One region of the Shewanella goraebulensis genome, then DNA from elsewhere that is predicted to be linked to it. Evidence: predicted binding sites of a transcription regulator. Region 1 holds the regulator's gene; each other region holds the start of a gene.

Region 1 (4,295 bases):
ATAAGTCGATACTTCCATCACGTGATCGTAGCCTAAGTAAACTGGCACCAGCGTTACAGGGCGCTCGATACCTCGTAGTACACTGTTCACTGTCATTGCTAACATGCCAGTTTTAGGCGCAAGCAAACGGCCTGTACGTGAACGACCACCTTCAGTGAAGTACTCAACTGAATAGCCTTTGGCAAATAGTTGATCTAAATACTCTCTGAATACTGCGGTATAAAGCTTATTACCGTTAAAACTACGACGGATAAAGAAGGCACCACCGCGGCGGAACATCGGCCCTGCAGGCCAAAAGTTCAAGTTAATACCAGCCGCAATGTGCGGAGGAACCATCCCTTGATAATAGAGGATATAAGATAGTAATAAGTAATCCATGTGGCTACGATGACATGGCACATAGACAATTTCGTGACCATCATGATGCAGTTTACGAACTTGCTCAGCACTCTTAATGCTAATGCCGCTGTATAACTTGTTCCATAACCAAGTTAAAAAGCGCTCTGCAATACGAATCAGGTTATCTGAGTAGTCAGCTGCGATTTCATCTAAATATTCAATGGCCTTTTCACGCGCCTTTTCTTCAGAAATCTTCTTGTTTGCTGCTTCTTCTTGAATCGCTTTGGTGATCGATTCAGATTTGAGTAACGAGTTAAACATGGCTTGACGGTTAGGCAACTGTGGCCCCGTCATCACTTTACGTTGACGTCGGAAATGCACGCGGGCAACACGAATTAACTTGTGAGCAATGCTGACATCAGTACCGTGTTCATCGGCCATATAACGTAAAGACATGGCATTTGAGAATTGAATAAAGTTATGACGACCTAAAAATAAAATCATTAGCCACTTGCGTAGCCAAGTCGGATTTTCACGCTCAAATACTGCAGCTGTCATGGTGTCATCTTCTTTACCCGGGATACGTCCCCAATAAAGGCTAACTGGCACCAATTGAATATCTAACTGCTTATTCTTTTGGTGTAAGTCGAGTAATTTGGTGAAGTTAGCAACAAACTTCTCGCCACTATGACGTTTGCCAAATAAGGGTTTACGGCCTTCAACACACACAATTCTTGGCGTGTTCAGCCCATCGATGTCCAAACGCTCATAAGGACTAGGTAGATTGTACTTTGCAGTAATTTCATTTAGTGCCGCGATATCACTCAGCGACTCTGTCTTCATGACATAGACCACTGGTTTTTCAGGATCTAGGTTTAAGTCAGCGAACGGATCTTGAGGTACAACAACACTGTGTACCATTAGTTTCTGAATCCAACGCAACGATTTAGCAATGATAGAATCTGGTTTTAGCATGAGTATTCGCATTATCAACAACGATTTATTGCGCATAGGATACCAGAATCTAGGTGGGATTCACTAACCTGCGTATATGTAGTTAACAATTAAGCATCAAACTAAATCCCTTTAAGGCTAATTATATAAGCAAATAAGTCGCTTATTTATACTTATCAAAAGTGAACATCAGTACTGTATAAATATACTGTATCGACAAAAAACCGAATCATTTGTTTATCAATGTTAATTTAATCAAAATAAATCCCCCTCCAACAGCAACAATATAAATAACTGTTTTTAAACAAATTTAAATTTTGCCAATCTGTTAAAAATGAACTTTAATCGGTATCATCCTTAAAATTCATTGGTTAATACTTGCACGACCAAGGATACTGTATATAATGACAGTCACTGTATAAAAAAACAGGAATCAACATGAGACCTTTAACGCCACGACAAGCTGAAATTCTAGAACTAATTAAATGTAATATTGCCGAGACAGGTATGCCACCAACTCGTGCAGAAATTGCCACTAGATTAGGCTTTAAAAGTGCTAATGCTGCTGAAGAGCATTTAAAAGCACTTGCTAAAAAAGGTTGTATCGAAATTATTCCTGGTACTTCACGCGGCATTCGCATGATTCAGGAAGAAGAGGAAGTCGAAGAAGGATTACCGCTTATCGGTCAGGTTGCGGCTGGTGAACCTATCCTCGCAATGGAACATGTTGAACAGTACTTTCAAGTCGATCCTGAAATGTTCAAACCTAATGCTAATTTCTTACTACGCGTTCGTGGCGACAGTATGAAAGATATTGGCATTATTGAAGGTGACTTATTGGCTGTGCACAAAATGCAGCAAGCCAAAAATGGACAAGTTGTCGTAGCTCGTGTTGACGATGATGTCACCGTTAAACGTTTTGAAAAGAAAGGCAATGTTGTTTATCTGCATGCAGAAAATGAACAATATTCGCCGATAAAAGTCGATTTAACTTGCCAGAGTCTCACCATTGAAGGACTTGCTGTTGGCGTTATCCGAAATGGAGGTTGGTTATGAACACATTATTAGGTAATGCACCACGTCACCCTGGCTTGTGGGTAGACATGACATCAGCCACAGCGCCTGTTAAACAAGGTATTGAAACCAAACAAAGTGCTAATCAAGGCATCACTGAGCTAACCCAGTTATGCAGCCAGTTAGCAGTGTTAAGCCAACAAGGCCGTTGGATTGTATTAATTAATCCACCACATATTGGCTATAAGCAAATATTGGCCAATGCCAATGTTCGTATGGATCGAGTATTGCTTGTTCATACCAAAGATGAAGTTGAAACACTTTGGGCAATGGAAAAAGCACTAACAAGTGGTACTTCCAGTGCGGTTATTACATGGACAACACCATTAGATGCTCGCGATAATCGTCGCATTCAGTTAGTCGCTAAAAGTGCTTTGGCACAAGGTGTAATCATTGAAGATGTAAATACTCACTTACATGATGAACATATGAGCGACAATACTTTAGCAGCACCATCACGGTTAAATTTATCTGCTTTCCACTAAACTAATCTCTCTTAAAAAAGCCCTTCATTACTGTGAAGGGCTTTTTTTACGCCTTTTTTCAGCAAATTAGATGATAAAGTGATCTTGATCAATATTTAATCTCCAAGTAATGTAGTTAACAAGAGGCTAACAAATTGTTATCACTCTTGAGTTAGTAAAACGATAAGAAGCTACAAAACGCTGTAAAGATTGTGCTGGTACCATGCGGTATAGAAAGCCTTGAATAAAAAGCGTCAATTTAAGAATTGAAAAGTTCAGTATTAGGTACAAGTGTGGCCACCATAACCCAATAAAATAATCGAGTATTGATACTCGCAGCCACCGTGTACTTTGAAGTGATCAAACTTTTTCGGGAATTAGAGAAGTTTGCATAGAGCAGAGTATTACTGTGTGACTTTTCCTTGTTGTTATTGCAAATCGCAATTGGCAGAGGAGTGGTCTTGTGAAGCGATTGTTGTATGGATTAATGGTGCTGCTATTTGCAGTGCCGCTTGCTGCGGCTGATATGCCGCTTAACATGACACAAGGTGTGACAGAAATCAGTGGTAGGGTTTATGACCTCCATATGATTATTCTATATATCTGTTGTGCGATTGGTGTTGTGGTCTTTGGGATCATGATTTACTCGATGATCTATCACAGAAAATCTAAAGGCGCTAAACCTGCCGATTTTCATGACAGTACCAAGGTTGAAATAGCATGGACTGTCGTGCCATTTATCATCCTTATCGGTATGGCAATTCCTGCCACTAAAACTCTGATAGCTATGGAAGATCCTAGCGATGCAGATTTAACCATTAAAGTTACCGGCTCTCAGTGGAAGTGGCATTACAGCTATTTCAATGAAGACGTCGAGTTCTTCAGTTTGCTTTCAACTCCAGCAGATCAAATCCAAGGTTCTGCTGAAAAAACTGAAACTTACTTGCTAGAAGTTGATAAGCCGCTCGTATTACCAATCAATCGAAAAGTGCGTTTCTTAATGACCAGTGATGACGTTATTCACTCATGGTGGGTGCCTGCTTTTGCGGTTAAAAAAGACGCTAATCCAGGTTTCATTAATGAAGCATGGACACGCATTGATAAAGTTGGCACCTACCGCGGCCAATGTGCTGAGTTGTGCGGAAAAGATCACGGCTTCATGCCTATTGTGGTCGAAGCACTTTCTGAAGCCGATTATGACCAATGGTTACTTGACCAAAAGCAGCTAGCTGTCGATGCTAAAGCTGCTGCAGAAGCCTCGCTTTCGCAAACACTCACATATGATGAGTTAATGGCTCAAGGTGAGCAAGTCTATATGGGCGTTTGCGCCGCATGTCACCAACCCAATGGTGCTGGTCTTCCTGGTGTTTTCCCATCTCTTATTGGTAGCCCTCTGATTAAGGGGCCTGTTAGCGATCATGTTGATATTGTGGTTAACGGTAAATCAGGCACTGCGATGCAGGC
Region 2 (4,295 bases), 1.6 Mb from region 1:
TTAAAAATGTGCGAATGATTGAGGGGTACAAACTTTTAAAATCGAGAACTAATACATCTTTATAAAATCCAGGTATAGAATCCATAACATAGCCACCTGGCGACTCTAACCCTTTGCTTGCTGCTCTTGCAGGTGCAACATAACCACTGCGATGAAGGTGCGGTAAGTATAAATTATTGAACGCAGCGACTGATGCGCCCACTCGACCAAACTCTAGTCCTGTTAACTTTGCTCTTTCCAATGCAAAAGCGAGAAGTTGTGTGTTTTCAAAAATATCCCAGACAAGACGGCAATCAGTTAAGTTGTAGAATGCTAATGCAAGTTTATCGTTAGCAAATAAGTGACAAATCTCTTGGCCACGATTTTCAACATGGTCGATTGCTTTACCTTCATTAAGTAGATGCTGAGACACATGCTCTAGAGAATAACGTTCGAATTGATAAAACGCCGCTTTAATCCAATCAATCCCATCGAGCACAACTCTGCCCGGAAGTGATAAGGTTTCAGGCCTGAATTTATCTTCTACTTTCCATGAAAGTTCAGTACTAGCCCTTCCAATCAACAAAGGAATACTATGTAATTGACAGCGCTTATATAATAAAGCTAAATCGAACGTCACCACAGCCCAACCAATAATTACATCAGGGTCATAATCAGTAAACCAATGGATTAACGCATGGATTAATTCAACTTCGTTATCGACCCACTGAATATATTCGCTTGAGCTTGTATAAGCTTTAGCATTTGAGTTACCGTCTTCGTTTTCAGCAAGCTTATTTTCATCAAAGGTTGGCTTGCCGACCATTATCACTTTTTTATATATATCACATTGATTATCAAGTGCAGATTTTGAGCCATATAAACCCACAGAATATAGCTCGCCTGTCGGGCTACATTCAAAATCCAGTGAAACCATAGATAACGGAATATCCAAATCAGCCTTTCTTGCTTTCGTCGCTATATATGAAGGCAGCGATTGCTGCAATGGTGGCGCAGATGCAATAAATTCAGCATCTAACGCGATAAAACGTTCGATTAAATAACGTTGCTCCACTTTAATGTCAGCTTCATAGATATCGATGCCTGCATCATTAGCAATCCTCAATAACTGCTTTTGTACCGTGGTTGATTTAAGGTAAATACATGACACTTGTTGATGACTAAAATTTTTAAGTTTTATCGGCTCTATGCGGATGCCTGAAGTAAAATGCTGCAGTAAAAATGCACTGTCTGACTGTTTGCAAAAACAAATAACTTCAGCTTGCTCAATCTCGATTAACGCAGGACCTGAAGCCGTTTTTAAAAAATATTGCAGTAACAAACGACCATGCTGATACTTAGCATGCCTAGTCAACACTCTACCTTTAACAGACGTTAAAGTAAGATTAGACTGCAAACTTACTGGTGATTCACTAGCAATTATCATTTATTCATCAACCAAATGATTTTTACCTGCCAAAATGAGACTCTCAGATACGTCAAATTATCCACCTTTAAAGTATAAGACTTATCTAAACCTTCGATTATTTATTCCGAACATTCAAAATCACTGTTATTATGTACAGCATATACCAGCCAATAAAGAATTAGTAAGTAAAGATTGCTAATGGGTCATACATGTTAACGGATCATATCAAAACTCAGATCCGCACTATCTATAAAGATATTGCGACTGCGATGCCAAACTTTCGTTCTCGCAGAGAACAAAACTACATGGTTGCAGAAATCTCGAAGACGTTAGCAGGTGATTACGATAAACACAGGCGCATTATGGTCTGTGAGGCCGGAACTGGTATTGGTAAGTCGCTTTCTTATATTTTAGGCACCATTCCATTGGCACTTGCTAGTAAGAAAAAGGTCTGTATTGCAACGGCGACAGTAGCACTTCAGGAGCAATTACTTCATAAAGATTTACCCTTCTTTTTACAACAATCTGGTGTCGATTTTAAATTCGGCTTAGTAAAAGGCAGACAACGTTATGTCTGCCTAGCCAAACTCGCTGCGATGATAGGCCCGGAAGACACCTCACAAATGGCGATGTGGCAAACAAAACCAGATCAAAGCCAAATAGATTTATTGAAAGGCATTCATCAAGATTTTCAAGAAGGGAAATGGAATGGTGAGATTGATACATTAAAGCAGCCATTGCCAGATTTTTTATGGCAACAAATTTGTTGCGACAAACACACTTGTCACAGACAAATGTCGAGTCATCACAACTGTCCGTTTCATAAGGCCCGAGAAGATGTAGAAACTTGGGACGTGTTAATCGTCAACCACAGTTTATTGTTTGCCGACCTAGAACTCGGTGGCGGTGTTATCCTCCCTGAACCAGAAGATATGTTTTATGTCATCGATGAGGCTCATCACTTGCCAACAGTTGCCAGAGATTTCTCTAGCGCTCAAGCAACCCTTAGAGGCGCAAGTGACTGGTTAGAGAAAGCCTCTAAAACCTGCTCAAAACTGCAAAACCAACTTAAGACGACTCATATCATTGCACCAGTACAGGCGATGCTTGATCATATTGGAGATTTAGTGACTCAGCTAAATCAAGTGGCTCACTTTTGCGATACACAGCCAAAACTTTTTGCCAACCCAGAAACTCGCTTACGATTCGAAAATGGCAAACTTCCAGAGTCATTACTAATACAAGCAGAAAACTTAGCAACAACATCAAATCTTGCGGTTAAGCAATTTACCAAAATCCAAAGTGTACTTAATGAAGCTATCAAAGATGGTGAGCTGCCAAAGCATCAATCGGAAGCTGCATTATCAGAAGCAGGTTTTATACTGCAGAGATTAGAAAACCTTGCAAAACTTTGGAAAATGCTCGCAAAAGAGGACTCCAAAAAAGGCGCTCCCATGGCACGCTGGGCTGAATTAATAACCGGTAAACAGCAAGATTATTTATTCTGTGCTTCTCCTATTGAAGTTGGCTTTATGTTGGAACACATGCTGTGGCAAAAAGCTGCGGGGGTCGTGCTTTGCAGCGCAACTCTAAGGGCATTAAATAATTTCAATCATTTCGCGCATCAAGTTGGGTTATCTCTAAATGACGGCAGCCGCTTTCTAGCATTGCTATCACCATTTGATTACGAAAATAATGCCACCTTATTTATCCCCCAGATGAATAACGAGCCCACTGAAGATGCTTTTACCGATGAATTAGCGGAACAGATTGTCGCTCTTGTTGAAGATGAAATGGCGACACTCGTCTTGTTTGCTTCTTATTGGCAAATGGAAAAAGTGACTGATCAAGTGATGAGTAAAATTCCAAAAGGCCAGCTATTTGTCCAAGGCACAATGCCAAGACAACAAATCCTCCAGCAACATAAACAGCGATGTGATGATGGCAAACCAAGCATTATCTTCGGTACTGGAAGCTTTTCAGAAGGGTTAGATTTACCTGGAGATTATTTAACAAACTTAATTGTTACTAAGTTGCCTTTTGCTGTACCAACGTCTCCAGTTGAACAAGCTCATGCAGAATACATTAAGAGTAAAGGTGGCAATCCGTTTCTGCAGCTAACTATTCCTGATGCTTCACGAAAATTAATCCAGAGTTGTGGTAGATTACTCCGTAAAGAAGATGACTATGGTCGTGTCACCATTTTGGATAGACGTCTTATTACCAAGCGTTATGGCAAATCACTCCTCGATGCCCTACCGCCTTTTCGCAAAGTTATAGAATAGGTATATTTTTGGAATTATTGTTAGATCCAAGCCACTGGGTAATCTTGGCCGTTATAGGCCTTGTGGCCGGTTTTATTGATGCCGTAGTTGGTGGTGGTGGGTTGCTATCTATTCCAGCACTGTTAACTATGGGTATCCCACCACATTTAGCACTAGGAACCAACAAACTAGCAGCTTGTTTTGGTTCAATCACAGCTGGCTACACCTATTATAAGCAACAATTAATCAATCTTAGATTTTGGAAGACGGCTTTTATAACCACCTTTTTGGGCGCCATATTAGGCAGTATTTTTGTTTATTTAATTGATGCAGCTTGGCTTGAAAAAATCTTACCGTTAGTCATTATCAGTATTGCTATCTATACCTTATTTAGTCCTAAAGCTATGGGGGAAAACCTCAAAGCTGCACCTATAACCTCACCCTGCAAACGAAAACAAGCTGCCCAAGGCGTATTACTCGGCGGCTATGATGGTTTTGCAGGACCAGGGATTGGCGCTTTTTGGACAGTATCGAGTATAAGATTACACAAATTACCTTTACTCAATAGTTGCGCATTAGCACGAGTAATGACGTCAGTAAGTAATGTCACCGCTTTGGTTATT
Region 3 (4,295 bases), 1.9 Mb from region 1:
CACGTTGTCGCCACAACTCATTTAATTCTGCTTCATCTTTAGGCCACGCCGCTTCTTCACGATCAAATTCGTAGGCATCATCCGCTTCAGTGAAGTCAAATTCTTTATCTAATAAAGTCAATGCGTAGGCAAAGCGTTCATAACGACGTTTTTGCAATAAAGAAAACATATTAAAGGCAGGTTCGATATTGCCAGTTTTGACCATATCGTCAAACAGATGCTGATATTGTTTAAAGCTATCAACATCTGCTTGAGTAAGCACGTTACGTCTGAAATCTAACTGTTGTAGATATCGGTCGTAAATCAACTCAGAAAAAGCATCATCAAGCTCAAAGCGATGGTAGTGAGAACGAGTGAATAAATTCGTTACCCTCTTACTCGCAACCTTGTGTTGAGGCTCTTGCTCAAGTTTAGGTAACTCGTTGATTTGAATAGTTGGTGAAATTGCCCAAGCCGAAAAACCGACAAATAAAGTGGCAATCGACGCAGCCAAAGTGAGTTTTCGCATCAACAAGTTACTCCTTAAATGATCACGATAATAAAATATGCTCTGCACGTACTTTAACGACTAAACCAGAATCAAGCTGTACATGGACATCTTCTTTCTTGATATCAGTGATAACGCCAGCAACAGGATTTTGTCCTAACTTGACACTAACACGTTGTTTTTGTTTAAGCTCGTCAAATTTTGCAGCAACATAATTAACTTTTGGTGCAGCAGGCTTTTTAGCCTTCGCAGGACGGTCTTTCTTAACAGGAGCTGCTTTTGAAGAAGGTGCTTTTTTAGCTGTCTTCTTAGGGTTTGCTTTAGCTGCTTGCGCTTGACGCTTAGCTTTGGCTTTTTCTTGACCTTCTTTTAAGGTCTGCTGAGCATGATCGATATGCTCTTGTTCAAGTTCACCACAGTCTTGGCCATCAAGATCAATACGTTGAACACCGGTTTTAACACCTTTAAGGTAACGCCAGCTACTTGTATAACGTCTAAGTGCAACACGTAATTGTGTTTTACTTACTTTAGAATCTTCAGCCAACCTTTCAGCTAAATCTTGAAACAACCCAATTTTTAATGGCTTAGTTTCACCTTCTGCTATAAAGCATAAAGGAAATGTTTCATATAAATACGCTAAAACTGCGTTGGTGTCGGTCAACTTGTCTGTTGATTCCATTTTTACTTCCACGTTATATAAGGGGACTGGTTTATAGCTATCTTAGCTAGTTACAGTCGTTTATCTTTCGTTAAACAGAGTCTTGCTTAACGTTCAAATTAGCATTTCCTACATGATTGCTAAAGCAATTGAAACATGCCTTAACAAATTAACTTACTTACCTGCATATTTACAGTAAATAAATTTTGAACATAGTAATGCGTGCAGCTCAGTATTATAAAGCTCGTGTCAGCGATTGCGACCTGCAATTTGGCTTATTTGGTCGCAAATTAAGCAAATAAGCAAGATTCGAAGCTTTTAACTAAGTTTTCTAGGCCTTTTTGATCATCTTTATCAAAACGATTCAAAGAAGGACTATCAATATCTAACACTGCGATCACATCTTTACCATGATGCACAGGTACTACAATTTCAGAATTACTGGCTGCATCACATGCAATATGACCTTCAAATTGATGTACATCTTCAACAAGTTGAGTTTGATCTAATGCCGCAGCTGTACCGCAAACACCTTTTCCAATAATAATACGAGTACAGGCCACTTTACCTTGAAATGGACCCAGCACTAATTGGTCATTACGTTTAATGTAAAAGCCAACCCAATTAATATCGTCTAAATTATCATTCAACAACGCTGAAAAGTTTGCCATACCTGCAATAAGGTCGTCTTCGCCGTCCATTAAAGCCAGTACTTGTCGATTTAAGGTGTCATATAATTCAGCTTTCATTCTACTTCCTAACAATTATTTTATTCTGCTGCCGTTTTTTTAGTGGCTTTTTTTGTCGCAGGTTTTGCCGCTGCCGGTTTTGCCTTTACGACGCCTTTGAGTAAATTTGCGAGTTCATCTTTATTAGATGCAAGATAAAATGCAAGTTTCTCAACACTATTTTCGTCAATTTTTAACTCAGCGCTAGTAATAAAAGGAACTAAGTTATCTGCAATGTCGAGCATTTTGTCATAGGCATCGGCTTCTTTTTTAGATGTGAACGTCATCTTTTCCACCCCTTCTCTGACCACGACAAACTTTGTAATTACCGCCATGATTAACCTCTTACTGTTTTTATATACAGTGCATAGAGTGTCATAGAACTAACTTCTGATGCAAGTATTCTGATTATTCTGGTATTATCTCATTTCATTGTAACTCGAATCCGGACAGATAAACTCAGATTGAGCTCATATTTAAGGCAATATAGCCGTTAAAACATGTCTCAAATTGCATCAGGAGTTAGCTGCTCACATTTACTAAATGGATGGTTTTAGTTTTTATATGCCAAAAAGTTTAGATCAAGACACCATTATATTGTGCCGTTCTTGTGATTTAGCTGTACAACGTCGTGCTCTGCCCTCTAATGTTCGGGCATTATGTCCTCGTTGTCACACGGCACTTTACGACGTACCCTATTGCTCGGTTAATGGCATGCTTGCTTTATGTATTGCCGCTATACTTTTTTATATCCCAGCCAACTTTCTACCTGTTTTAGAAATTCATTTTTTAGGCAGTATTAGGGCAACGACCGTTTATGAGAGTGCTGTTGCGGTTTGGGTACAAGGTTATTGGATTGTGGCAGTTGCAGTTATTGCTGCAGCAGTGATTGCCCCTGGGCTATTAATCTTGTCGATATTGTTACAAATCATAATTGTTAAGCGCCGCCTGCATTCTGACTTTTGGCAACAAACCTATCGCAGGTTACTAAAAAACCATGGGCTACTTTCACAACTATCAATGCTAGAAATTTATGTAATTTCATTCTTAGTGGCTGCATTTAATTTATCCGATTTTTCAGATATTTATCTAGGCATGGGCACATTTTGTTTTGGAATGCTATTTCTGGTGATTTTATTTTTACAGCGTGAATACAATTTAGAACATATGTGGAGAATGGTTCATGAAGAATAATTCGACACAAACGACTGAAAGCAATTTAGCTGAAACTCATCTGACAGAGAACCTTTTGCCCAAAGAGCATGCTTTTAACACTGCTAAGCAAGGCAAAGAAATTGGCATGACACTTTGTGGTACCTGTCGTAATATTAATGCCATTTCAGATGCACGATGCAGTCGCTGTTACTCAAAAATACAACCCAGAAATGAACAAAGTTTACAGCAGAGTTGGGCGTTACTCATCACTGCTGCCATATTATTAATACCTGCCAATATTTATCCCATCACAATGCTGACTAACCAAGGCAAAGTGACATATGACACTATTTTTACTGGTATTGTACATCTGGTGCATTCAGATATGATCCCAATTGCTATTATTGTGTTTACAGCCAGTATATTAGTGCCTTGGTTAAAGATTGCGGGCTTAGCCATTTACTTAACCGCAATAAGTTTCAATTTACCTATTTCTAAAAAGAAGCTCATGGTTGGTTTCCATATTATCGAGTGGATTGGACGATGGTCTATGCTTGATTTATTCGTTATTGCGCTAACTGTTGCTGTAGTGAATATGGGACAACTTCTTGATGCAAAACCTGCACCTGCCGCTACAGCGTTCGCGCTAGTCATACTATTGACTCAATTAGCTGCAAAGGTACTTGATACACGTTTACTTTGGGATCGCTTGGAAAAAAACAATGACACGAATTGAATCACCAAAAGTCGTTAAAAAGAAACTCTTCTCACCTATTTGGTTACTGCCTATTGTGGCACTTGCTCTAGGCGCTTGGCTTGGAGTTAAAAGTATCAAAGAATCAGGAATCGAAATACAAGTTCATTTCCCAAGTGCTATTGGCATCGATATCGGAAAAACCCTTGTCAAATACCAAGGATTAACAGTTGGTAAAGTAACAGATATTAGCCTTGATAAAGATTTATCAGGGGTGAATGTTAAAATCGTCATGGATTATCGTTCGGACCCGTTCCTTAATAAAAACACGCTCTTTTGGTTAGTCACACCTAAAGCCAGCATTACTGGAATTGAAGGTTTAGATACGTTATTTTCAGGAAATTACATTGCGATTGAGCCTGGAGACGGTAGTTCTACTTCTGAATTTATTGCTTCAACCGAAGCGCCTTCAATGATCCCAAATGAAGAAGAAGGTATTGTGGTAAAACTGACCACCCCGACTTTAGGCTCTCTTGATGTGGGCTCATTGGTTTTTTATCGCCAAGTCCCTGT

Evidence for each region. The regulator LexA, encoded in region 1, represses DNA repair genes until DNA is damaged. The targets are predictions, from matches to a motif close to TACTGTATNNNNATACAGTA.
Region 2: the regulator LexA is predicted to act here: its motif matches at 1,548-1,567, upstream of dinG (ATP-dependent DNA helicase DinG).
Region 3: the regulator LexA is predicted to act here: its motif matches at 2,220-2,239, upstream of QPX86_RS11415 (YebG family protein).

Annotation. Positions count from the first base shown of each region.
Region 1 covers NZ_CP126972.1:4,647,273-4,651,567, forward strand. Annotated here, with positions in the region: gene plsB (glycerol-3-phosphate 1-O-acyltransferase PlsB) at 1-1,314, opposite strand, end outside; gene lexA (transcriptional repressor LexA) at 1,732-2,349, shown strand; gene QPX86_RS19595 (cell division inhibitor SulA) at 2,346-2,852, shown strand; gene coxB (cytochrome c oxidase subunit II) at 3,295-4,295, shown strand, end outside.
Region 2 covers NZ_CP126972.1:3,033,999-3,038,293, forward strand. Annotated here, with positions in the region: gene QPX86_RS12745 (DNA polymerase II) at 1-1,426, opposite strand, end outside; gene dinG (ATP-dependent DNA helicase DinG) at 1,618-3,693, shown strand; gene QPX86_RS12755 (sulfite exporter TauE/SafE family protein) at 3,702-4,295, shown strand, end outside.
Region 3 covers NZ_CP126972.1:2,714,252-2,718,546, forward strand. Annotated here, with positions in the region: gene prc (carboxy terminal-processing peptidase) at 1-508, opposite strand, end outside; gene proQ (RNA chaperone ProQ) at 531-1,166, opposite strand; gene QPX86_RS11410 (GAF domain-containing protein) at 1,436-1,894, opposite strand; gene QPX86_RS11415 (YebG family protein) at 1,915-2,208, opposite strand; gene QPX86_RS11420 (paraquat-inducible protein A) at 2,438-3,067, shown strand; gene QPX86_RS11425 (paraquat-inducible protein A) at 3,174-3,764, shown strand; gene QPX86_RS11430 (MlaD family protein) at 3,751-4,295, shown strand, end outside.